Regions from separate parts of the Ornithinimicrobium cryptoxanthini genome, predicted to be linked through region 3. Evidence: predicted binding sites of a transcription regulator. Region 3 holds the regulator's gene; each other region holds the start of a gene.
What was found. The regulator LexA, encoded in region 3, represses DNA repair genes until DNA is damaged. The targets are predictions, from matches to a motif close to TCGAACANNTGTTCGA.
Positions count from the first base shown of each region.

Region 1: a site for LexA is predicted at 2,937-2,952, ahead of NF557_RS05805 (HNH endonuclease signature motif containing protein). Genes of this name have one in related genera too.
Region 2: a site for LexA is predicted at 2,738-2,753, ahead of NF557_RS06615 (DUF6504 family protein). Genes of this name have one in related genera too.
Region 4: a site for LexA is predicted at 2,719-2,734, ahead of NF557_RS10600 (alpha-ketoglutarate-dependent dioxygenase AlkB). Genes of this name have one in related genera too.

Region 1 is NZ_CP099490.1:1,237,478-1,243,349, forward strand. It holds gene NF557_RS05800 (ATP-binding protein) at 1-2,848, shown strand, start outside; gene NF557_RS05805 (HNH endonuclease signature motif containing protein) at 2,956-4,506, shown strand; gene NF557_RS05810 (serine hydrolase domain-containing protein) at 4,695-5,762, shown strand; gene NF557_RS05815 (DUF2784 domain-containing protein) at 5,777-5,872, opposite strand, start outside.
Region 2 is NZ_CP099490.1:1,416,460-1,422,331, forward strand. It holds gene NF557_RS06600 (LysM peptidoglycan-binding domain-containing protein) at 1-1,027, opposite strand, end outside; gene NF557_RS06605 (Rv2175c family DNA-binding protein) at 1,160-1,552, shown strand; gene NF557_RS06610 (polyprenyl synthetase family protein) at 1,566-2,657, opposite strand; gene NF557_RS06615 (DUF6504 family protein) at 2,787-3,185, shown strand; gene NF557_RS06620 (SAV_6107 family HEPN domain-containing protein) at 3,196-3,720, shown strand; gene NF557_RS06625 (DNA polymerase III subunit alpha) at 3,726-5,872, shown strand, end outside.
Region 3 is NZ_CP099490.1:1,062,049-1,067,920, reverse strand. It holds gene NF557_RS05050 (glycoside hydrolase family 65 protein) at 1-1,843, shown strand, start outside; gene NF557_RS05045 (hypothetical protein) at 1,952-2,437, shown strand; gene NF557_RS05040 (LysM peptidoglycan-binding domain-containing protein) at 2,529-2,963, opposite strand; gene lexA (transcriptional repressor LexA) at 3,188-3,922, shown strand; gene NF557_RS05030 (PRC-barrel domain-containing protein) at 4,093-5,550, opposite strand; gene NF557_RS05025 (helix-turn-helix transcriptional regulator) at 5,659-5,872, opposite strand, start outside.
Region 4 is NZ_CP099490.1:2,297,587-2,303,458, forward strand. It holds gene NF557_RS10580 (Fur family transcriptional regulator) at 1-318, shown strand, start outside; gene NF557_RS10585 (isoprenyl transferase) at 433-1,254, opposite strand; gene recO (DNA repair protein RecO) at 1,251-1,982, opposite strand; gene NF557_RS10595 (hypothetical protein) at 2,044-2,571, opposite strand; gene NF557_RS10600 (alpha-ketoglutarate-dependent dioxygenase AlkB) at 2,746-3,393, shown strand; gene ptsP (phosphoenolpyruvate--protein phosphotransferase) at 3,396-5,872, opposite strand, start outside.

The DNA of each region.
Region 1 (5,872 bases), 180 kb from region 3:
CGGTCAGCTGCGGGAGATCCCCGCGGGCCGTCAACGGGCGGTGCTGTCCTGCCTGCTCGCCCACGACGGCCACCCGGTGTCGGCGGACGCATTGATCGAGGCGGCGTGGGGTGCTGAGCTGCCGGACAACCCGCCCAAGGCGCTGCGCACCGTGCTCTCGCGGCTTCGCTCCCACCTGGGGCGCGACGCGATCGAGCTGGGTCCGGCGGGCTACCGGCTGACGGTCGACGCCGTCGATGCCGACGAGTTCGTGGAGCTGCTCGAGCGGGCCGGGTCGCTGGATGCGGCCCAGGCGGGTGGCCTGCTCGGGCGGGCGCTGGCACTGTGGCGCGGGCCGGCGTTCGGGGAGTATGCCGAGGCGCCCTGTGCCAGGCCGCTCGCCCAGCACCTGGAGCAGCTGCGGATGGACGCGATTGAGGCCCACGCGTCAGCGCAGCTCCAGACCGGTGAGCCGGGCGCGGCCGTGGCGGGTCTGGAGCTGCTGCTGGCCGACCAGCCGTTCCGCGAGCACGCGGTGGAGCTGCTGGCGACGGCGCTCTATCACGCGGGCCGGCAGACCGAGGCGCTGCAACGGCTGCGGGACTATCGAGCGGTGCTCGCGGCAGAGCTGGGCCTTGATCCGGCGCCGGACCTGGCCGCGCTGGAGGGACGCATCCTCGGCCACACGCTGCCACCCGCGGGCGCCATGGGCTCGGGGGAGTCGCCGGGGTCAGGCGGGTTGGGACTGCCGCACTGGTTGGACACCTCGACGGCGTTCATCGGACGCGAGGACGAGCTGGCCGACCTGGTCGCTGCGGTCGCGCGGAATCAGGTGACCGTGGTGACGGGCCCCGGCGGTGTCGGCAAGTCCCGCCTCGTGGCCGAGGCGCTCAGCGCATTGCAGGCCGAGGTCGGTGGGCCGATCTCGGTGACCGAGCTGGCAACGGTCAGATCCGGTGGTGCCGCCGCAGCGGTGGCCGACACGCTCGGACTGCGGCCCGACGCGGCCTCGGTGACGGACGACCTGGTCGAGTTCCTCACCGCCGTGCCCCACCTGCTGGTCCTCGACAACTGCGAGCACCTGCTCGACGAGGTCGGGCCCATCGTCACGACGGTCACCCGGCGGTGCCGGGACGTGCGTGTGCTGGCCACGAGCCGACGACGACTCGGCGTGGGCGCGGAGCTGCAGGTCCCGCTCGGGCCGCTGCGGCTGCCCGAGCAGGGAGCCACCACCGGGGTGCAGGGATCGGCCGCGTCAGTGCGTCTGTTTGGTGACCGCGTCCGGCGGCTGCGCCCGTCGTTTGCGCTGACTGCTGACAACACTGCAGAGGTCGTGGAGCTCTGTCGGCGTTGTGACGGACTCCCGCTGGCACTGGAGCTTGCGGCCTCCCGCACCGCGACGTCCGGCACCGCCGAGGTCCTGGACCGGCTCGGGGCCGACCTCGCCCAGGATGAGCCGGGCGGCCTTGGTGCCGTGGTCGCCTGGTCCGCCCGGCTCCTCGAGCCTGAGCAGCGCGAACTCCTCGACTGTCTCTCGGTCTTTGCCGCCGACTTCTCGGGGGAGTCGGTCCGGGGGGTGGTGGTGCACCTGGACTCGTGGAGCGGTGACGCGACCTCAGCGCTGGCTGAGCTGGTCGAGTCGTCCCTGGTCGCACACCACCTGTCGGGCAGCGGTTCTCGTCATCGGCTGCTGGAGATGGTGCGGGTCTTCGCAGCGCGCAGCCTGGCCGAGTCGGGCCGGGAGCAGGAGGTCCGCGCCGCGCACGCCGCGTGGGTGCGCGACGTCGTCACGGGGATCCGCGCCGACTGGTCCCGAGTCGATGGTGCCGAGGTCAGCGAGCGGTTGGGCAGGTGCAGCGCGGAGGTCGTCGGCGCGCTGCGCTGGGCACTCGACGCCGATGCGCTGGCCCTGGCCAGCGACATCACCCAGGCGGTCGGGCGCTGCTGGCACTGGACCCCTGGGCTGGCGCTGCGCGACCTCATGATCGAGGTGGGGGAGCGCGGCCTGCTCACAGCTGGTCCCGACGTCGCGGCCGGCGTCGCGACGGGCGCGTTCTGCACCGGCGAGCGCGGCGACCTGGTCCGTGCCCACAGTCTCGGCAAAGCAGCGCTAGAGATGTCCCGCGACCCGGACTCGACCGCGATAGCGCAGGTGGCGCTCGCCGTGGCTGCCATGTATTCCGGCGACCTCGACACCTCGGCCCACTGGTTCCGGGCGGTGAGCACGCGGCCCGAGCTGATCGGTGAGGGCAACACCTCGTTGGCGCTGCTGGCGTGCTATCGCGACGACCTGGCCTCGGCGCGCGACCATGCCGCGGTGGCGCTGGCGGCAGGGCCGTCTTCGGGCGACCACTCCCATGCGTTTGCCCGGTATGCCGCTGGCGAGGTCGAGGCCCGCACCGACGTCGCACGGGGCGCAGAGCTGTTGGCGGAGGCGGCGGCCGAGGCTGACCGTGTGGACGCGGAGCAGGTCAGTCGCGTCTCGCGGATCGCGCTGTTCGCGCTGCTGGTGCGCGACCGTCGGCCTGCCGATGCGATGCCGCTGGGGCTGCGGCTCTGCGCGGACCTGCGCCGGGTGGGTGCGTGGACTCAGGTCTGGACCCTGCTGCGGATGCTCGCGGAGCTGTTGACCGATCACGGGCGGTGGTCCGACGCGGCCTTCTTCCTGGGGGCAGCGCAGGCAGCGGCGTCGGCACCGCCGCCCGTCGGCGCCGACATCGAGCGGTATGCCGTGCTGCGGGCTCGCCTGTCCGACCACCTGGGCGCTGGAGTGCTGGGACAGATCGAGGCCCTGGCCGCGGGGACTGCGCGGGCGCAGGTCCTCAGCCGGGCCGAGCGGGTGCTGGCCGACCTCGCCAGTCAAGCCTGACTCGGACCCCCGCCCGTCCTCGTCCGTCCCGAGTGCCTTCCGGATGGTGGGTTGGCTGCGTTTGTGCTGGTCAGCCCTCTGTCGGTGATGGCATGTATGTTCTAATTATGGATCAGGGGTCGGGGTCGGACAGTCACGGTGGGGCCACCGTCGCAGACTCCGACGTGCCCACCCAGGACAACACCGCCCAAGACTGCCCGGCCCAGGACGGCGGGGCCCGGGACGGCGGGGATGCTGGTGGGCGTGGGCCGATGAAGTATCGCCCGGTGATCGGTTCTGGTCCGTTGCGGGAAGCCTCTTCCTGCAGTGGACCGTTGGTCCCGCCCGACGATGCCGACGCGCAGGCTGCGGGCGACCTGGACGGCTCCGGGCGTGCTGATGGTGGTCCGGTGTTGACGGCCAGCGGTCATGAGGTTCCCGAGTTCGCTGCCGGGACGGCGCACATGACCCAGATGCTGGCTGGCGACTTCCCGCTGGCCACGTTGCCCGAGCAGGCACTGGGAGAGACGATCGGCGCCGCGCAGGCTCTGGTGCAGGCCGCGCAGTCGTTGTTGACCGCGGCCACCCATGAGGCGATCTCCCGCGGGCTGCCGGGGGAGTCAGGGCATTCTGTCCCGGACTGGATCACTACCTGGGCTCCGATGATCGACCGCCCCGAAGCGTTGGCTACCGCCCGCGTGGCTGCCGCGATCGATGATGACCGGTTCGAGGCCCTGTCGGCGAAGGTGGCCGATGGCAGTGCCCGCGTCTCGCGGGCCAACATCATCACCCGCCTGACCCAGGAGCTGACCCCGGTCGCGACGAAGGAGTCGTTGCAGGCCCTGACCGATGTGATGACCGACATCGTGGAGACCACCGGGCTGCGTGCCCTGGCCCAGATCGGGACCGAGGCCAAGAAGCTTCTCATCGAGCCTGATGACGATGACGAGCTCGACGACAAGCAAGGCGCCCGGCGCCTGCTACGCCGCACCGGGACCGTGGCCGGCCTGGCCGAGTGGCAGCTCCTGCTCGACGACGAAGCCGAAGCAATCCTGCTCGCGGCCCTGGACCCGTTGTCCACACCGCGCCCCGGCGCTGATGAGCACGGCGCCCACCAACTGGACCCGCGCACCGCCTCCACCCGACGCGCTGACGCCCTGCTCGAGATCATCGGCCGCGGCGTCGCCGCCCCCGAAGGCACCGTCGTCACCGACAAGGCCAAGATCCAGGTCACCATCGGCCACGAGGCCCTGGCCGGCAAGGTCAGTGGCGGGGGGACGACGGCCACCGGTCAACCCCTCTCCGCCGGGACGATCCGGCGCCTGGCCTGCGACGCTCAGATCATCCCCATCGTCCTAGGCGGCCCCTCTGAACCCTTGGATGTGGGGGTGACCAAGCGGTTGTTCACCCCCGCACAACGCAAGGCAGTCCACCTGCGGGACAAAGGCTGCTCCTTCCCGGGCTGCACGATGCCCGCGTCCTGGACCGACCTCCACCACGTCATCCACTGGATCTTCGGCGGCGCCACAGACCTGTCCAACGCCGCCGCCCTGTGCCGGCGCCACCACGTCACCGTCCACCGCTACGGCTACACCGCCACCATCACCGCCACCGAAGTCATCTGGCACCTCCCAGGAACCAGCACCGGGACCCACGCCGCACCCCTGGTCGACACCTAGCGGCCACGCCCCCGACCCCGCCAACCCACACCGGGACAGCGGGGTCACACCCACGCCCAGACCCAGCCAGAACTCTGCAGAACGCCCAGACCCACCGGGAGCGGGAGGTGCTGGGTCTCGTCGCGCGTGGGCTGAGCAACTGGCGATAACCTCTCGCGCCGGCCACGACGATCCGCGATGCTGACCGCATGAGGGACCAGCAGTGGCGCGATGTCGCCGACCAGGCCGCCCGGCTCGAGGCAACGGCCGACTTCTCCGGCGTCCTGCGAGCCACCCGTGGCGACGAGGTGCTCTACGAGTCCTTCCACGGGATGGCCAACCGGGCTGACGGCATACCCGTGTCTCGTTCCACCCGCTTCGCGACCGCGTCGCTGGGCAAGATGTTCACCGCGGTGGGTGTCCTCGATGCGGCCGGGCGCGGCGAGGTCGACCTGCAGGACGCAGTGGTGGACGTGCTGCCGCCGGACCGGCGGCCGACCACGTTGCTGCCCGGGGTCACTGTGCACCACCTGCTTTCGCACACCTCGGGCATCGCCGACTACTTCGAGGAGGACGAGGACCTTCCCGGTTTCCGGGAGAACTACGACGAGATCTGGGACCGGCTGGCCAACTACTCCGTGCGGGACTACGCCGCCCTCCTGCCCCTCTTCGCCGACCTTCCCCCGGTGTGCCCGCCCGGCACGGCCTACCACTACAGCAACGCCGGCTACGTGCTGTTAGGTCTGCTCCTGCAGGAGGTGTCGGGGACGCCCTTTCCCGAGGCGGTCACGACGCGAGTGTTCGCCCCGGCGGGGATGACAGCCAGCGGCTATTTCGCGTTCGACGAGGTCTACCCGGACATCGCACAGGGATACCTGCCGCCGTTGCACCCGGGCGGCCCGTGGCGGACCAACATCTACTCCGTCCACCCGGTCGGCGGGGGAGACGGTGGCGCGGTGGTGTCGGCGCCCGACGTTGAGCGCTTCCTTCGCGCGGTCCACCGCGGCGGGGTATGGCGTGGGGTGACCCCCGAACTGGTCCTCACCCGACGGGCTGGTGAGGAGGGGCAGCGGTGGGCGGTCGGCTACGGCGTTGACATCCGTGAGGACGGGGTCTTCGGCAAGGACGGCGGCGACCCGGGCGTCGCCACGATCTCCCGCTGTCAGCCCGGGACGGACACCACCGCCGTCCTGCTCGCCAACGTCGACTGGGACACCGTGGACGGCATCGGCGACCTGGCGAACGCGCTCATCGACGCGGCGATGCCCGAGGCCTGAGAGAGGGTCTTCGTTTAGCGCAGCGCGAGTCCGACCCAGGAAGCAATGGCGACCGCCAGCGCGACGGGTGGCATCGCCGACTTCCACGACCGCGGATAGACCACGCCTGT
Region 2 (5,872 bases), 350 kb from region 3:
CGGACAGGTAGTCCCGGTTGGCGGCCGCCGACCCGGCGACCTCGTCGCTGTAGGTGTAGTGCAGGAACGAGTTGGGTGCGCCCTTCTTGGCTCCCTCACCATCTCGGTATGCCGAGGAGCGGCTGGCCGCGGCCGTGGCACCTGGCAGGGTGATCTGCTGCCCCACCTGCAGGCCGCGGGCGTTGACACCCGGGTTGGCGTTCACCAGGGTGGTCAGGGAGATGCCGTTGGTCGCCGCGATGCCGGAGAGGGTGTCGCCCGCACGCACCGTGACGGTGCCGCCCGAGTGCGTGCTGGCTGCGCTGCCGCTCTTGCCAGAGCCTGCTGAGGAGTCCTTGCTCGGGGTGTCGGCCTTGGCGCCGGGGATGCTCAGCTGCTGACCGGGATAGATCATCGCCGAGGGCAGGTTGTTGGCGCGGATGATGGCGGAGACGGACACGTTGTGCCGTGCGGAGATGTGCGACAGCGTGTCGCCGGGGCGCACCGTGACCTTGGCCGACGCCTTCGCCGGCGTGGACGTGCCCTTGCCTGTCGCCTTGACCGGTGCTGCGTAGCCACTGGCCTTGCCTCCCGGGATGGTCAGCTGCTGGCCGGGGTGGATCATCGCCGAGGACAGGTTGTTGGCCCGCATGATCGAGCCGACCGACACGTCGTGCGTGAGCGAGATCGCCGACAGGGTGTCGCCGGAGCGGACCGTGACCGACCCGGCGCCGCTCGCCTTGCCGCTACTCGCCTTGCTGCTGCCACGGGACGAGGCCTTGTCACTCTTGCCGCTGACCTTGCCCGGCACCTCGATGACCTGGCCAGGGTGGATGAAGCCCCTGATGCTGTTGTGCGTGGTGAGCGCCGAGACCGTGGTGCCGTGCTCGATGGCGAGGTCATAGAGGGTGTCGCCGGGTTGGACGCGGTAGTCGCTCCAGGCCTTCTTGGCTGTGGCCAGCGTGCCCACAGGCAGATGGTTGGACAGGTCGATGACGGGGATCTCGACGTGCAGTGCCGGGGGCAGGTCTGCGACGGGGCTCATCATGCGCCTTTCGCGGGGCAGGGCGGAGTGACTCGTGGTGAACGTGCGTTCTGTGTGACGCACGTGAAAAGTACCTGAGTTTTGCCAATTGCGCCAGATTCACAGCGTGTCGCTTCTTGTGGCAGACTTGAATATGTGGTAAACGACAGCGATGTAATTCCTCCGTCCGACTCCGGCGACGACGTCCTCGACCAGGCCGAGTGGCTCGCCGTTCCCGACATCATGGAGCTGACCGGCGCCTCACTGGCCGAGGTCAAGACCTGGTTGCAGGATCGGGACATCATCGGCTCGCGCCGCGGTCCGAACAGGGCGGTCTATGTGCCGGCACTGTTCCTGACCGAGGAGGGGCCGGTCTTCCCGCTGCGCGGCACGATCATCGTGCTGGCCGACGGTGGCTACCGTGACGACGAGATCATCAGGTGGCTGCTGGCCAGCGACGACACCCTGCAGGGGGGCAGCGCGATCGCGTCGCTGCGGGACGGCAGCAAGACCGAGGTCCGGCGCCGGGCCCAGGAGATGGCCTTGTAAGACGAGTTGCGGGTCAGGTGGAGCGGGCGGTGCTGATCGAGACCAGCTCGACGAGCGCGGCCCGCCCCTCGTCGGTGAGTCCGTCGGTCTCCTCCAGCGCCCGCAGGGCAGCCGCCGAGGACTGGGAGATCATCTCCTCCGTCGCGCGGACCGCACCGACGCGCTCGAGCAGCTCACGGCATACGCCCACCTGCTCGTCGGTCAGGTCCGGGCGACCGAGACAGTCCAGCAGCGCCGCGGCGTCCTCGTCGCTGCCCAGGCCCAGCGCGTGCGCGACCAGCACGGTGCGCTTTCCCTCGCGCAGGTCGTCGCCGGCCGGCTTGCCCGTCGCTGCGGGGTCGCCGTAGACCCCGAGGACGTCGTCGCGGATCTGGAACGCCTCACCGAGGGCCAGCCCGTATGCCGACAGCGCGGCGAGCGTGTCAGGTCCGGCTCCTGCGGCGCGGGCACCGATCAGGAGAGGTTGTTCCACGCTGTATTTGCCGCTCTTGTAGCGGATCACGGTGCGGCAGCGGCGGATCCGCTCGGCGTAGTCGAGGCCCTCCCAGCCCTGTGCCGCGTCCAGGACGTCGAGATACTGCCCAGCCATCAGCTGGGTCCGCATGTTGTCGAACTCACTTCTGGCAGAGGCGATCTCATCTGGTCGTAGGCCAGAGGTGGCGAACATGCTGTCGCACCAGGTCAGGCACAGGTTGCCGGCCAGGATCGCTGCGGCGTGACCGAACCGGTGGGACTCCCCGGACCAGGCCTGCTGCCGGTGGTCGGCGGCGAAGGTGCGGTGTGCGGTCGGTCGGCCGCGGCGCAGATCGGACTCGTCCATGACGTCGTCGTGCAGCAGGGCGGCCGCCTGGAACATCTCCATCGAGCTGGCGGCGCGGATCAGCGCGGGGGAGTCCGGGCCGCCCAGAGCGCGATAGCCCCAGAAGAGGAAGGCCGCCCGCAGACGCTTGCCGCCGGTGAGCAGGGCGGCGACCTCGTCGACGAGACGGGTGACCTGGGGGCCGAGCTCGTCGAGGACGGCACGCTGGTGGGTGAGGTCCTCATCGAGGGCAGCCTGCACGCGCTCACGCAGCTGCGGGACGTCGATGGGGTGGGGAGTGGACACGGGATGAGCCTACGGCGTTGTCCACAGCGGATGAGCCTGGGGTTGACACACTGTCGGTGGGTAGTCGTACATTTGTCCTATCGAACAAGGATTCGATAACTGGAGTGCGACGAGCAGTGGAGGTGGGCGATGAGCCGACGGTATGCCGACCCGGTCGAGGTGCGGGTGGGCGAGCCGCAGATCGGGCTGCGGCCGGCGATGCCGGCCGGGGTCGATATCGCCGCCGTGCCCACCGCGTTCATCTGGCGCGGGCGGCTGCACATCGTGCAGGTGGTGCTCGATCACTGGACCCAGCGCCTGCCCTGGTGGCGGGGGTCGGTCGACGGCCCGACAGCGGATGACCCGACTGCTGGTGGCCCGGCCGCTGATGGCGGGGCCGCTGGTGGTGGGGCGGTCGAGGAGACGCAGTTCCCAGAGCTGGAGCGCCAGGTGTGGCGGGTGGAGGCCAGCGCCGGCCGACTGATGCAGACAGGGGTCTACGACCTGACCAAGGACGACCGGTGGCGCCTGGTGCGCGTCGCCGACTGAAGGAGGAGCGATGACCACCATGAGCACGCACAAGCCCACGATGAGCACACACCCGATCGGGGGCCCGCACACGAAGGGGTCCCAGGGGGCGGGGTCCCAGGGGGCGGGGCCTCAGGCTGCGCCGCCGTCGGCGAGCACCGTGCTGGACCTGCTCGACCGGTCCCGCGCCGGACTGGTCCAGGCCTGCCACAGCCAGAGCGCCGCGCAGCGTTACACCGAGGCCCACCTGGCTGCCCTGCGGGCCGCGGCCGCCCTGGTCGCTGCCCGCACCCCGGTCAGCGGCCGGTCCCGGCCACGCAGCGTGTGGGAGGTGTTGCCGGGGCTGGCGCCAGAACTGCGGGAGTGGGCCGTCTTCTTCGCCTCGAGCGGGCGTCGCCGGTTGGCGCTCGAGCGGGGCACCGCCATGGTCAGTCCGCGGGAAGCCGATGACCTGGTCCGCCAGTGCGAGAGCTTCGTGGAGCTGGTGCGCGGCGCGCTGCACCTGCCGTTCGCTGAGCCGCTGCCCAGCGAGCTGACCCCCACCACCCCCTGGTGATGGCGATGGGGTCGGAGTTTGCGCACCTGCACGTCGCCTCCAGCTTCTCGATGCGTTATGGCGCGTCGACGCCCGAGGCGCTGGTGGAGCGCGCCGTCGAGCTGGGGCAGTCGACGCTGGGGCTGACCGACCGGGACGGTGCCTACGGGGCCGTCCGGTTTGCTCAGGCGTGTGCCCGCGCCGAGGTCTCTGCGGTGCTGGGGGTCGACCTGGCTGTCGTCGAGCCACCGGTCATGGGGCCCGGTGCCAGGTCCGGCGCCGGGCACGGAGGTCGGGTGTCGCAGTTCCCGGACCGGCCGCTGGATGCCCGCATCCAGGCTGCGGGGGTCCGCTGGACGGGGGCCGATGCGCTCGATGGGGGTCGTCCCAGCCGGGCTCAGCCGGTCAAGGGCGGGGCGCTGGTGGACGATCAGCACCCACGGGTGACCGTGCTGGCCCGCGGGCAGGGCGCGGGGCTGGAGCCCGGCACCGGGTGGTCGCGGCTCTGCCGGCTGATCACCCACACCCACCTGGCCGGCGAGCGGGGCAGCCCCCGGACCAACCGAGCGCTGCTGGCCCGCGCTGCGGCGCCGGTGGGCGGGCCGGGGGAGCAGGTCGCGCCGGTCGTGGTGCTGCTCGGACCCGACTCTGACGTGGGTCGGGCCCTGCTGCGTCGCAGGGTCGGGCTGGCCCGTGACTTGTTGCGCAGCTGGATGAGCACGCTGCCGGCTGGGTCGCTGGCCATCGAGGTGGTCTGTCACGGTGGTCCGGAGGGCACCCCAGCCAGTCTGCAGCACGCCGCACGGTTGTGGTCCCTGGCGCTGGAGGCCGGGCTCCCGGCGGTGCTCACCGCGGCGGTGCGGCACGCGGAGCCGGGCCAGGGCCGGGTCGTCGACATCCTGGACGCAGCTCGGCGCATGGTCGCGCTGGACGAGCGTCACCTGGACCGGGTCAGCACCGCTGGGCACCTGGCCGGGTCCGGGGTGATGCACGCGGTCGCCGAGCGGGTCGCCGAGGCGGTCGGACCGACGGTGCGTGCGGCGGATCTGCTCGCCGCGACCGCGGCGCTGGCCCGGGAGTGTGTGCAGAGCCCGCGCAGCGACCTGGGCATCGGCGATGTCCACCTGCCCGAGCCCGAGGTGGTCGGGGTCAGCGGCACCGGCCAGGCCCAGCAGGTCCTCACCGAGCGGGTCCGCGCGGCGGTCAACGTTCGCTATCCAGGCCATCCCTCGGCATACCTCAGCCAGGTGCACGACCGGCTCGACGAGGAGCTGAGGGTCATCGCGGGGCTGGGCTACCCGACCTACTTCCTGACCGTCGCGGCCGTGTGCGACCTGATCCGTGAGGCAGGGGTGCGGGTGGCCGCGCGCGGGTCCGGGGCCGGCAGCATCGTCAACTATCTGCTCGGCATCAGCGGCGTCGACCCGATCCGGCACGACCTGCTGATGGAGCGGTTCTGCTCACCGCTGCGGGCCCAGCTGCCCGACATCGACATCGACGTGGAGTCCGCCCGGCGCACCGAGATCTATGAGCGCATCCTGGAGCGGTTCGGCTCCGAGCGGGTCACCTGTGTGTCGATGATGGAGACCTACCGGGTGCGCCACGCGATCCGCGATGTCGCCGCCACCCTGGGCATGCCGCCGGGGGAGATCGACGTGATCGCCAAGGCCTTCCCGCACATCCGGGCCCGCGACGCACGGGCGGCGGTGCGGGACCTGCCGGAGCTGCGACGGCACGGGTTTGACGCCCCGCGGATGCAGATGCTGTTCGAGATGGTCGAGAGCCTGGACGGGCTGCCCCGGCACATCGCGCTGCACCCGTGCGGGGTGATCCTGTCCAACACCACCCTGCTGGATCGCACCCCGGTGGAGGCCAGCTGGCTGGGGTTCCCGATGAGCCAGTTCGACAAGGACGACGTCGAGGACCTCGGGCTGCTCAAGCTCGACGTGCTGGGCATCCGCATGCAGTCCGCGATGTCCCACGCGGTCGCCGAGGTCGAGCGGGTCGACGGCGTGCAGATCGACCTGGACGACCAGGGGCAGGTGCCCTATGACGACACCGAGACGTTCTCGCTGATCAAGTCGGCCCGCACGCTGGGGTGCTTCCAGATCGAGTCACCGGGCCAGCGTGAGCTGATCGGCAAGTTCGGGCCCGAGACGTTCGGCGACATCAT
Region 3 (5,872 bases):
CCGCGTCCTGGACCCGCAGGCCCACTGGGTGAGCGAGGGACAGGGACGCGCCGTCCTCGGCTATGTCTGCCACGAGTCCCGGATGACGCTGGCCCTGGCCATCGACCACGCGATCGAGACGGACAACGAGTTCGACGAGGAGGTCATCGCCGAGGAGGACAGCGCCAAGAGCGTCTTCCGGATCAAGGCCAGGGCGGGGCAGCCGATCCACCTGACCAAGTACGTCACCTACCACACGTCCCGCGGCGTCCCGGTGCGTGAGCTCACCGACCGGTGCCAGCGCACCCTGGACCGGGTCCGGGCCGAGGGGGTGGTCCACCTGCGCGAGGACCAGCGCGCCTGGCTGGACGACTTCTGGGGACGCGCCGACGTCACCACGCCCGAGCAGCCGGCCGTGCAGCAGGCGATCCGGTGGAACCTCTTCCAGCTGGCCCAGGCGTCCGCGCGGGCCGAGACGAACGGCATCTCGGCCAAGGGGGTGAGCGGTTCGGGCTACAGCGGGCACTACTTCTGGGACACCGAGATCTATGTGATGCCGTTCCTGACCTACACCTGCCCGCAGATCGCACGCAACGCGCTGCGCTTCCGCCACCAGATGCTGGACGCGGCCCGGACCCGGGCCCGGGACATGTCGCAGGCGGGCGCACTCTTCCCGTGGCGCACGATCAACGGTGAGGAGGCGTCGGCCTACTTCGCGGCGGGCACCGCGCAGTATCACATCAACGGCGACGTGGCCCATGCCCTGGTGCAGTACGTCCGGGCCACCGGCGACCGGGTGTTCGAGCTCGCCGAAGGAGTGGACATCCTGGTCGAGACGGCCCGGCTGTGGGCCGACCTGGGCTTCTGGGCCACCAACGGGGACAACACCTTCCACATCCACGGGGTCACCGGACCCGACGAATACACCACCGTCGTCAACGACAACCTGTTCACCAACGTGATGGCGCGGGAGAACCTCTTCCACGCCGTCCGGACGGTCACCGAGCTGCGGGCCTCTGACCCGCGGGACTACGCGCGAGCAGTGCAGCGGCTCGGGTTGCGGGACGAGGAGGTGATCGAGTGGCAGCGTGCGGCAGATGGGATGTTCATCCCGTATGACGAGTCTCTGGGGGTCCATCCGCAGGACCTGCACTTCCTGGAGCGGGAGGTGTGGGACCTGGCCAGGACCCCGCAGGAGAAGCGACCGCTGCTCCTGCACTACCACCCGCTGGTGATCTACCGCTTCCAGGTGCTGAAGCAGGCCGACGTGGTGCTGGCCATGTTCCTGGGCGGGAAGTTCTTCACGCTGGAGGAGAAGCGCGCCAACTTTGAGTACTACGACCCGATCACGACCGGCGACTCCACGCTGTCCGCCGTGGTGCAGTCGATCGTGGCCGCAGAGGTCGGATATCACGAGATGGCCCTGCGCTACTTCTACGACGGACTCTTCGTCGACCTGGCCGACCGCCAGGGCAACACCGCAGACGGGGTGCACGTGGCCTCGACCGGTGGGGTCTGGGCGGGCCTGGTCTCCGGGTTCGGTGGCATGCGGGACCACTGGGGCGGGCTCCAGTTCGACCCGCGCCTGCCGCAGTCGTGGCCCGAGCTGGGCTGGCGGATGAGTTGGCTCGGGTCGCGGCTGCACGTGGTCGTGCGCTCCACCGAGATCCGCCTGCGCGTCGAGGACGGCGCCCCGATCGAGGTCGAGGTGCGAGGCGAGGAGTTCACCGTCGGCTCCGAGGAGGTCGTGGTCCCGCTGGACGGCATGGGCCCCAGCATCCACGGTGTGCTGCCCCCGACCCCAGTTGTGGGCGGCTACACCCAGGAGGGGCAGCGGATCATTCCAGCCACCCCGCGGGGCTGATCCGGGGCGACGAGACGCCTGTCGGCGCCGGCTCGACCTGGTGCAGAAGATGGCATCACTGTGCCCCGTGAGAGGACGTTTTGGCTCTCAGTGTGATCGACTGGACCTATGAACGAAGCCACCGTCCCCTCCTCCGAGCCGTCCGACCCGGCCGCTTCGGCGCAGCGCGACCTGCCTGCCGAGAACGAGACGGACCGTCTCGCTGCCCAGGTCACCGGACCCGAGGACCAGGTCGGGATGGCCGCTCTGTGGCGCGTGACCATGGGCCTGGACCACTGGTGGTTCATCGCCGTCGGCGACACCGGCGCCGAGTCACCTGCCGCGGCTGAGATCGATGGGCAGCTGATGCTGTTGGCGTTCACATCCTCGGAGCGAGCTCGTGACTTCGCGGTGCGCCAGCAGATGATCGGCCCGGACGAGGACCTGCACGCCATCGCGCTGCCGCCGACTGAGGTTGTCGAGTCCAATGAGACCTACACGGCCGCTGACATCCACGGCCTGATGTTCGACCCGCACATCAGTGGCTACTTCATCCCCAGCGAGCAGCTGCCGGTCGTCTGGGAGGCTGTGACCAGCCCCGCCGACCAGGCCTGATCAGCGCACCGACGAGCCCGATCAGCACAGCGACCCCGCCCGATCAGCACACCGACCCCGCCCGACCAGCACAGCGACTGCGCGGAACCGCTCAGGGCTGGGGGATCTGCAGGACCGTGCCGGCCTGGACGTCCAAGGAGTTCATCTCGTTGGCCAGTTGGATCTGCACGATCGCGCGGTCCATGGGCAGCTCCGGCAGCTCGGCCACCGCGACGTGTGACAGCGTCTGACCCGGCTGCACCACGACAGTGTGGCTGCCTGCGGCCATCGCCGGGAAGACGCCCATCGCGGCCGCAATCACCACCACCAGGGCACCGGCCACGGTGAGAGTCATGAGCAACCGGGCACGGCGGGTCAGCGTCAACGGGGTCCCGGCAGGGGCCCGCATCGCCCCCGTCTGAGGCAGGTCGTCTGCCGTCACGAGCCGTAGGTGGCCGCGCCCTGAGCTCCGGACGCCCGGCGCGGGCGGGAAGTCCCGGTCCATCAGGTCAGGTGCCGTCAGGTCATGCAGTGCGATGGCGCTCATGGTTCCTCCATCTTTCCGTGTCCCGAACGCTTGTCCGTCGGACGCTTGTGTCATTTCTAGCACAGCCGTACGACTGTTGTCGACACGCCACGTCGAACTGGTGTTTGCCTCGGCGTTCGAATGCTCGTACGATGTGCTCACGTCAAATACCTAACCAGGGACCACTGACAGACCCCCTGACCTGCAGTTCCAGGGAGTCGCCAGGGAGCGAGAGGGGCAACACGATGGCTGACATTCACGAGATGCCGGACCGGGACGGGCGAGCGGACCTGACTCCCCGCCAGGAGAAGGTGCTGCACGTGATCCGCGACTCCGTGGACCAACGCGGCTACCCGCCGAGCCTGCGCGAGATCGGCACGGCGGTGCAGCTGGCCTCCCCCTCGTCGGTGGCCTACCAGCTGCGCATGCTGGAGCGGAAGGGCTATCTGCGCCGCGATCCCAACCGTCCGCGCGCCATCGAGGTCGTCCTGCCGGGCTCCGGTGAAGGTCAGGCACCGGGCTATCGCCGGACGCCGGCAGCCGAGGAGGCCACTGCCTCAGGTGCGGAGATCTACGACGAGACCGGCATCGGTGACGCACGCCCTGCCGCGTCCTACGTGCCCGTCCTGGGCCGGATCGCGGCCGGTGGACCGATCCTGGCCGAGGAGGCCGTCGAGGATGTCTTCCCCCTGCCCCGTCAGATCGTCGGTGACGGTGAGCTGTTCCTGCTCAAGGTGGTCGGTGACTCGATGGTGGAGGCGGCCATCTGCGACGGCGACTGGGTCGTGGTGCGTCGTCAGGACGACGCGATCAACGGCGACATCGTCGCGGCCATGCTGGACAACGAGGCGACGGTCAAGACGTTCAAGCGCACGGACGGCAAGCTGTGGCTCATGCCGCACAACGAGGCCTACGACCCGATCGATGGTGACGACGCTGTGGTCCTCGGCAAGGTCACCGCAGTCCTGCGCCGGGTCTGAGCACGCGCAGGAACACCTTTCCCTGGTGACGTGCTGTCCCAGACCGGTGCCACCTGGCAGTCCTCCCCCCTCCCCGCCAGGTGGCACCTAGCACGACGACAGCGCCGTCCGACCCGATGGTCGGACGGCGCTGTCGTGTGTAGGTGCTGTCGTGCGTGGGGCGTCAGGGTTCAGAGGGCGCTTCGTGCCTGATTGAGGCGCTCGCGCTCCTCGTCCGACATCTCGGTGCCGTCCCGGTCAGGGCGGTAGCCCTCGGGTCCGAACACCTCCGGCTCACCGGTCTCGTCGACACCGGCATCGGTCCCGGCCGCGAGCGTGCTCTCCTCATCGGTGACCTCGCCCGCGTGTGCCTCAAGTTCCTGCGCCTCCGCCGCCTGCGTGTCGTCCGTCTGCGTGTCGTCCGGACGCGTCAGCCCGTCAGCCGGCTGCTCCACGTCGGAGGCAAAGGCAGCCGGCGGGGTGGTGCCGGTGATCGGGTCGCCCGTCTCCGCGCCGGGGGTCTCGTAGGCCGTGGTCGAGACGTCTGCGGCATAGCCCGCTGAGGCAGCACCGCCAACCGCCGCCCCGGCAGCACCGAGACCGCCACGGTCGTCCTGGGGGTAGCCCGTGCCGGTCTGGGACTGCGACCCGCTCACGACGCCGTCGTCCGCAGCAGCTGCGTCCCCGCCCTGCTGGTCCTCGATCCGCTCGAACTCGCCGTAGTCACCGGTCGTCGACCCGATGTCCGGGCCGGAGTCAGCCGTCACCGGCTCGACCGTGCCGAACTGCTCACCGTCCATCGAACTGCCAGCGGCCGAGTCCGCGGGCTCACCACGTCCCTCGTAGGCGGCCGCGTGGGCTGCTGGCTGGTCGGGTGTGTAACCCGAGCGGTTGGCATCTGTCGGCTCCTCATCCGCCGGGTCGGAGCTGGGCATCGCCCACGGCTGCGACGTGGGTGCTGCAGGCTCCTGCTCGGCAGACCAGTCGGCGTCACCGGCGGGGGTGGCCTCCTGGAAGACGCCCGACTGCGCGTCGCCACGATCCGCGTCTCCGTCCCGGTCCTCGGCGCCGGTGGTAGTGCCCGACTCGGTGAGCGAACCGCTCCCCAGGTCGTTGCCGCTGTCGCCGACTCCCGCACCGGTCGTCACGTCGTCAACCCCGGGCGTGGTGTATTCGGAGGTCACTGCGCCGTCGCGAGCCTCCTCGGTCTGACTCTCCTCGGTCGGGATGCCCTCGGTCCGCGAGCTGGTCATGTCCTGGGCAGTCTCATCACTGCCGAACATCGCAGTGCTGTCGGGCGCGCCAGCGCTGGCCTGGTCACCGGTCGCTGCGCCTCGATCGACCCCGTAGTAGGAGAAGAGGGTGGACTGCTGGCTGTCGTCCAGGTGATCCTCGGCGTCCACACGCGGGGAGTCCTTGACCTGGTCCTTGGTGTAGGGGACCTGGATGTTGCCGTCCGCCACGTTGGCGTCGTTCAGGGGCACAAAAGACTCCCGCAGCCCGAAGAGCCCGCTCTTGACACTGGCCCACGCCGGCTGCCCAGTGGCGTCGTCAAGGTAGATCTGCCCCACGCTGCCGACCTTGTCACCATTCTGGTCGATCACATCGGCGTCGGTGAGACTGGCAAGGTGTTCGCTGTTGATGGGCACGTGCACTACTCCTTGCTCGAAGAGTCCCCGGACCCAGTGCCAGGGATCGAGTCGAACGTATCCCGCCGCCTGAGCACGCGCCACCCGAGTTGACCGGGGGAACTGCCCCTAGGCATCGACAGTCTCGGGGGCGAGGAGGCCGAGCGCCTGCGCCCGGTTGACCGCGCTGAGACGATCGCCCACGGCTAGCTTGTCGTAGATGTTGCCCAGGTGACGGTGCACCGTCCGCAGTGAGCAGTCGGCGACACGCGCGATCACCGCGGCAGTGTGGCCGTGGGCCAGGAGCTGCAGGACCTCGATCTCCCGGTCGGTGAGCTTCAGG
Region 4 (5,872 bases), 1.2 Mb from region 3:
GCCCAGGAGCTGCACGCCCGGCTGCGCGAGGCCGGCGACACCGTGGGCCTGGCCACCGTCTATCGCACCCTGACCGGCATGGTCGACACCGGCGAGGTCGACGTGCTGCGCACCGACGAGGGCGAGGCCGTCTATCGGATGTGCAGCAGCGGCCACCACCACCACCTGGTCTGCCGCGACTGCGGCCGCGCCGTGGAGATCGAGGGGCCGGCCGCGGTGGAGCGGTGGACCGACCAGGTCGCCGCCGAGCACGGCTTCAGCGACATCTCACACACGCTGGAGATCTTCGGCACCTGCACCGACTGCGCCCGCGCCTGAGCGCCCGTCAGTCCTGAGGCCGTGGCGGGCGCGGTGAGATCGCTTGTGTCAGGCACCTGCAGGGTCAGGGGCCTGTGGATGCCTGACACAAGCCGGCGGTGACAGATGTCCGACTCACGCCTGGGACTGGTCGATCGCACCGCCATAGCGTCGGTCTCGCGCGGCATACGTCTCGATCGCCTGCCACAGGTGGCGCCGGTCATAGTCGGGCCACAGCGTGTCCTGGAAGACCATCTCGGCATAGGCGCTCTGCCAGACCAGGAAGTTGGAGGTGCGCTGCTCCCCCGAACTGCGCACAAAAAGGTCCACGTCGGGGACCTCGGGGTGATAGAGGTAGCGCCCGATCGTGCGCTCGTCGATGCCGCGGGGGGAGATCCGCCCCGCCCTGACGTCCTCTCCGATCCGGCGGACGGCATCGGCGATCTCGGCCCGCCCGCCATAGTTGACGCAGAAGTTGAGCGTGATGATGTCGTTGCCTCGGGTGCGGCGCTCAGCGTCCTGCAGCTCGGAGATCACCGACTTCCACAGCCGCGGGGTGCGGCCCGACCACACCACCCGCACGCCCCAGCTGTCGAGCTCGTCGCGGCGCCGGTGGATGACGTCGCGGTTGAAGCCCATCAGGAAGCGGACCTCGTCGGGACTGCGGCGCCAGTTCTCGGTGGAGAAGGCATAGGCCGAGACGCACGTGACGCCGATCTCGATGGCTCCGGCGATGACGTCGAGCAGGCTTGCCTCACCGGCCTCGTGCCCCTCGGTGCGCTTCAGCCCCCGCTGGTTGGCCCAGCGCCCGTTGCCGTCCATCACGATGGCCACGTGGTCGGGCACCAGCTCTGCAGGGATGTCGGGGGGCTGGGCCCCGCTCGGATGCGGGAACGGCGGCACCGGACTGGCCTTGGGCGTGTCCCCGCGTCGGGCTGTGCGTCGCGACTCCCTCACGGCACCCGCTCCACCAGGCGCAGTGAGCGCACCCCGCGCTCCAGGTGCCAGTGCACGTGGGCCGAGGCGAGCTTGCTGGCCTCCCGGCGGTGCTTGAGGTCGCTGGCGTCGGCCTCGACCCAGTCACCGCTGAGCAGCGCCGCCAGCAGGATGAAGGTCTCGGGTGCGGGGGCTGCGCACCCGGGCGGTCGGCATACGGGACAGACCGCCCCACCAGAGGCGATGTCGAAGGCCCGGTGCGGCCCCTCGGCACCACACTTTGCGCAGTCGTGGAAGCTGGCCGCCCACCCGGCAATCGCCATGGCGCGCAGCAGATAGGAGTCGAGCACCAGCCCCGCCTCGTGGGTCTGCCCGGCGAGCGAGCTGAGCGCACCGGCGAGCAGGGCGAACTGCTGGACGGCGGGCTCACCCTCCTCGGTCAGCCGGTCGCAGGTCTCGAACATCGCGCTGGCTGCGGTCCAGGCCTCGTAGTCGCGGGCTATCGCATCGCCATACGACGCCAGCGACTCCGCCTGGGTGACGGTGTCGAGGTTGCGGCCCTCATAGCACTGCAGGTCCACGACCATGCCCGGCTCGAGGCGCGCGCCGAACTTCGACTTGGTGCGTCGCACCCCCTTGGCGACCGCGCGGACCTTGCCCCTGCCGCGCGTGAGCATGGTGACGATGCGATCGGCCTCACCCAGTTTGTGGGTGCGCAGGACGATCGCAGCGTCCCGATAGAGCGGCATGGCCCCAGTCTCCCACCCGGCACCGTCAGAGCCGGGTCACCGGGGTGAGTATGCCGCGTGTCTAGCTCCGCCCTGCGGGTGGAGCGCGCAGCACGAGGAGCGCGACGCCACCGAGCAGCAGGCTGAGTCCGGCCGCGCCGAGCGCCACGGCGCGGACGACTTCGGTCAGACCACCGAAGAGGGAGACGTCCCCGAGGGCGAACTGCGCCTCCTCGGCGCACTCGATCGTGCCGCCCTCCGGCCAACCGGACGCCTCGAAGGCTCCGTAGAAGGTCGTGCCGTCAACCTCGACCGGGTCCGTCAATGCACCGGCGATGCCGTTGAGGGGCACACCACTCACCGGATCACCGCTCTCGTCGAGGACCTCGCAGCCGAGATCACGATCATCGGCGCCCTCGGCACTGGAATAGACCATGACGCTCGACCCGAGCAACCCGGGTGCGGGGAGGGTGATCGGCGGACCCTCCACCGTGGCTGCACCCGGCTCGACCCGTGGCAGCAGGAGCGCGAACGGCAAAAGCACCGCCCCCAGGAGCAGCAGCATGGCGGCACCAAAGGTGAGCACGGAGCGCTGACGTTGCGAGAGCATCCGGAGATCTCATCACGGACCTCGCGGGGGCGTCGAATCCTGTGGGCGACCCGCGCGGTTTCCGCGTGACGAGCCTGGAGGTCACACCGGCTGACTGATCAACCTCAGCCCGATGCCTCCCCTGGCCAGCGTGGACACTGGACAAGATCCAACACCTGTTCTAATCTCGAACACATGTCCGTCGCACTGCAAGGATCGCTACTCGACCAGGTCGACGACGTCGGCCTCCGACCCCTGCGCGGCGCTGTGCAGCGCACTACCCTCACCGCGGGTGCCTGGATCGATGTGCGCCCAGGCTGGGTCACCGGTTCCGACGAGCTGTTCACCCGGCTCGCGCTGGGTGGACCGGCCGGTGTGGAATGGCGTGGGGAGCGCCGCGTGATGTGGGACAACGAGGTGGCCACTCCCCGACTGTTGCGCTTCTATGACGAGCGCGAGACTCTGCCAGACCCGGTGCTCACCCAGGCGCGGGAGGACCTGAGCGCCTACTACCGCCCCGAGCCGCACGAGCCCTTCCGGACCGCGGGCATGTGCCTCTATCGCGACGGGCGGGACAGCGTGGCCTGGCACGGGGATCGGTTCGGCCGCGGCAACAGCCAGGACACGATGGTCGCCATCGTCTCCATCGGTGCTCCGCGCGCCCTGCTGCTGCGGCCCAACGGGGGCGGCGCCGGCCGCACGGTCCGCCGGGTCATCGGGCACGGCGACTTGCTCGTGATGGGCGGATCCTGCCAGCGCACCTGGGAGCATGCGGTCCCCAAGACTGCCAAGCCGGTCGGGCCACGGATCAGCATCCAGTTCCGCCCGCGCGGGGTGCGCTGACGTCAGCGACGCAGCAGTTCGCGCACCTCGGCGGCCGAGTCCGCCTGCAGCGCGCGGGCAGCAAGGTCCTGTGCGTCGACCAGGCTGACCGCCCGGATGGCGTCCTTGACCGCCGGCACCGACGCGGCCGTGGCGCTCAGGTCGGTGACTCCCAGGCCGATCAGCAGCACCGCGAGGCCGGGATCGCTGGCGGCATCCCCGCACAGCCCCACCTCGACCCCCTCTGCCACGCCCGTGCAGGTTTCCCTGATCAGCTGCAGCACAGCAGGATCCGCGTGGTCGGTGAGCCCCTCGAGCAGGGCGCTGCCACGTTCGGCTGCCAGCACATACTGCGTCAGGTCGTTGCTGCCGATGCTGACGAAGTCGAGGAGCGCCGAGAGCGCCTCGGCCCGCAGCGCGGCTGCGGGCACCTCGATCATGATGCCGACCTCGAGAGCGTCCGGCCGTCCGTCCGGCAACCGGCCCGCGGCCTCGTCCAGCCGGGCCAGCGCCCAGTCGACCTCCTCCACCGTGGTCACCATGGGGAACATCACCCGCAGCGGGTGCTCGCGCGCGACCCGGCAGATCGCCTCGAGCTGGTCCACCAGCAACCTCGGGTCCTCCCGGAAGGCTCGGATCCCCCGCAGCCCCAGGAAGGGGTTGGCCTCGATGGGATGCGTGTGGAAGGGCAGCGGCTTGTCCCCGCCCACGTCCCAGGTGCGGATCGTCAGGGTCCGCCCGGGCAGTGACTCGGCGATCTGCTCGAAGGCGGCGATCTGCTCGGCGACGGACGGGGCCTGCGCGCGGTCACCGAAGAGCGCCTCGGTGCGGATGAGCCCTGACCCGTCGGCCCCGGAGTCCGCCGCCAGGGCAGCCTCAGCCACGCTGGCGAGATTGGCCTTGACGAGGACCGCGTGGCCATCTGTCGTGACGGCTGGTTCGTGGGCGTGCTCCAGCATGCGCCGTCGTCCGTCGGCCCGCTGCCCCAGCAGCTCCTCGAAGTCGTTGCGGGTCTGCTCGTCGGGGTCGATCACCAACCGTCCCGTCCGGCTGTCGAACGCCACGACCGTGCCGTCCTCCACGGTGTCCGCGGCGCGGGCCCCGGTCAGGACAGGAAGGCCCCGGGCGCGCGCCAGCAGCACTCCGTGCCCGGTTCCTCCACCGGCGACCGTGAGCACCCCAAGCGTGGTCACCGCGTCCACCTGCACCGCCGTGGCGGGGTCGAGCTCGTGCACCACCAGTATCCCGGGCCGTTCCAGGGTCACGGAAGCAGGCGAGCTTGGGGAGGCCTCACCCGCCAGCGCCCGCAGCAGGCGGTCGCCGACGCTCGAGACATCCGCCCCGCGCTCGCGCTGATAGACGTCGGTCAGGCCCTCGAACTGAGCGCGCAACACGCTGACCTGCGCGCGCACGGCGTCAGGGGCACTGACTTCCTCCCGGAGCGCCAGCCGCACCTGCTCGTCCAGGGCCGGGTCGTCCAGCATCGCCAGATGGGCATCGAAGACCGCGGCCTGCGCTCCCCCGACGCGGGTCTCGGTGTCTGCGCGCAGCTGCTCCAACTCCCGGCGAGCCTGCGCGAGCGCACGGTCATAGGCCTCCGTCTCATCGCCAGGGTCACCAGCGGTGTAGTCTTGCAGCTCCGGAGCAGGGTCCAGCCGGTAGGCCGGTCCGATGGCAGCCTCCAGCGCATAGGTGGGCCCGGTGCCAGAGCTGGGAACGGTGCCCGGACTCGTCTGCGGTGGGGCGGTCGCCGCAGTGGTGGCCCGAGTCGGTGCCAGGTCGCCGAAGCCGCTGTCAGCCAGGTCGCTCAGCGCGTCCAGAGCCTCCTCCGCGCCGGCGCCCCGTGCCTGGATCTCGAGGCGGTGCCCCTGACGCGCGTCCAGCGTCGCGATGGCCGTCAGACTCCGTCCGTCGACCGGTCCTCGTCCGGTCTCAAGATTGCGCACCCGGACCTGGACACCGGGGTGGGCGGCCACCTCCCGGACGAACCTGGCCGCTGGCCTGGCGTGCAGCCCGTGCGGCGCACTCACCGACACCTCCCGGGTCACCGCGGTCTCCCCCCAATTTTTGCCGGGGTTTCGCTGGTCCTGCTCGTCTTTTTGCCGGGGTTTCGCTGTTTCATCCGCAACAGCTCCCTGCCCGGTTCCGAGGTGGTGCGACTTGGCCATCAGACCCTGCTCCGCCTCAGCAGCCACCGCTTCCAGGTCGGCTCCGGCTCCTGCCGCCACAGCCGCACCGACCAGGCCCTCAACCAGTGGCGCGCTAGAGATGCGGACTCGACGGGCAACATCGGGGTCCACGAACTCTAGGGCCATCTCCGCCGACAGCACCGCACTACCGAGGTCGAGCAGCACCAGAACGCCGTCCCCGCTGTCCGCCGCGCCGATCGCCTCGGCCACCGCGGCAGCGTCCGTGCCGAAGGTCTCAGCATCCAGCCCCGCAGCGATCTTGATCGCCGGGCCGTTGGCCGGGTCAGTCATCTCCCCTGCCAGAGCCACAG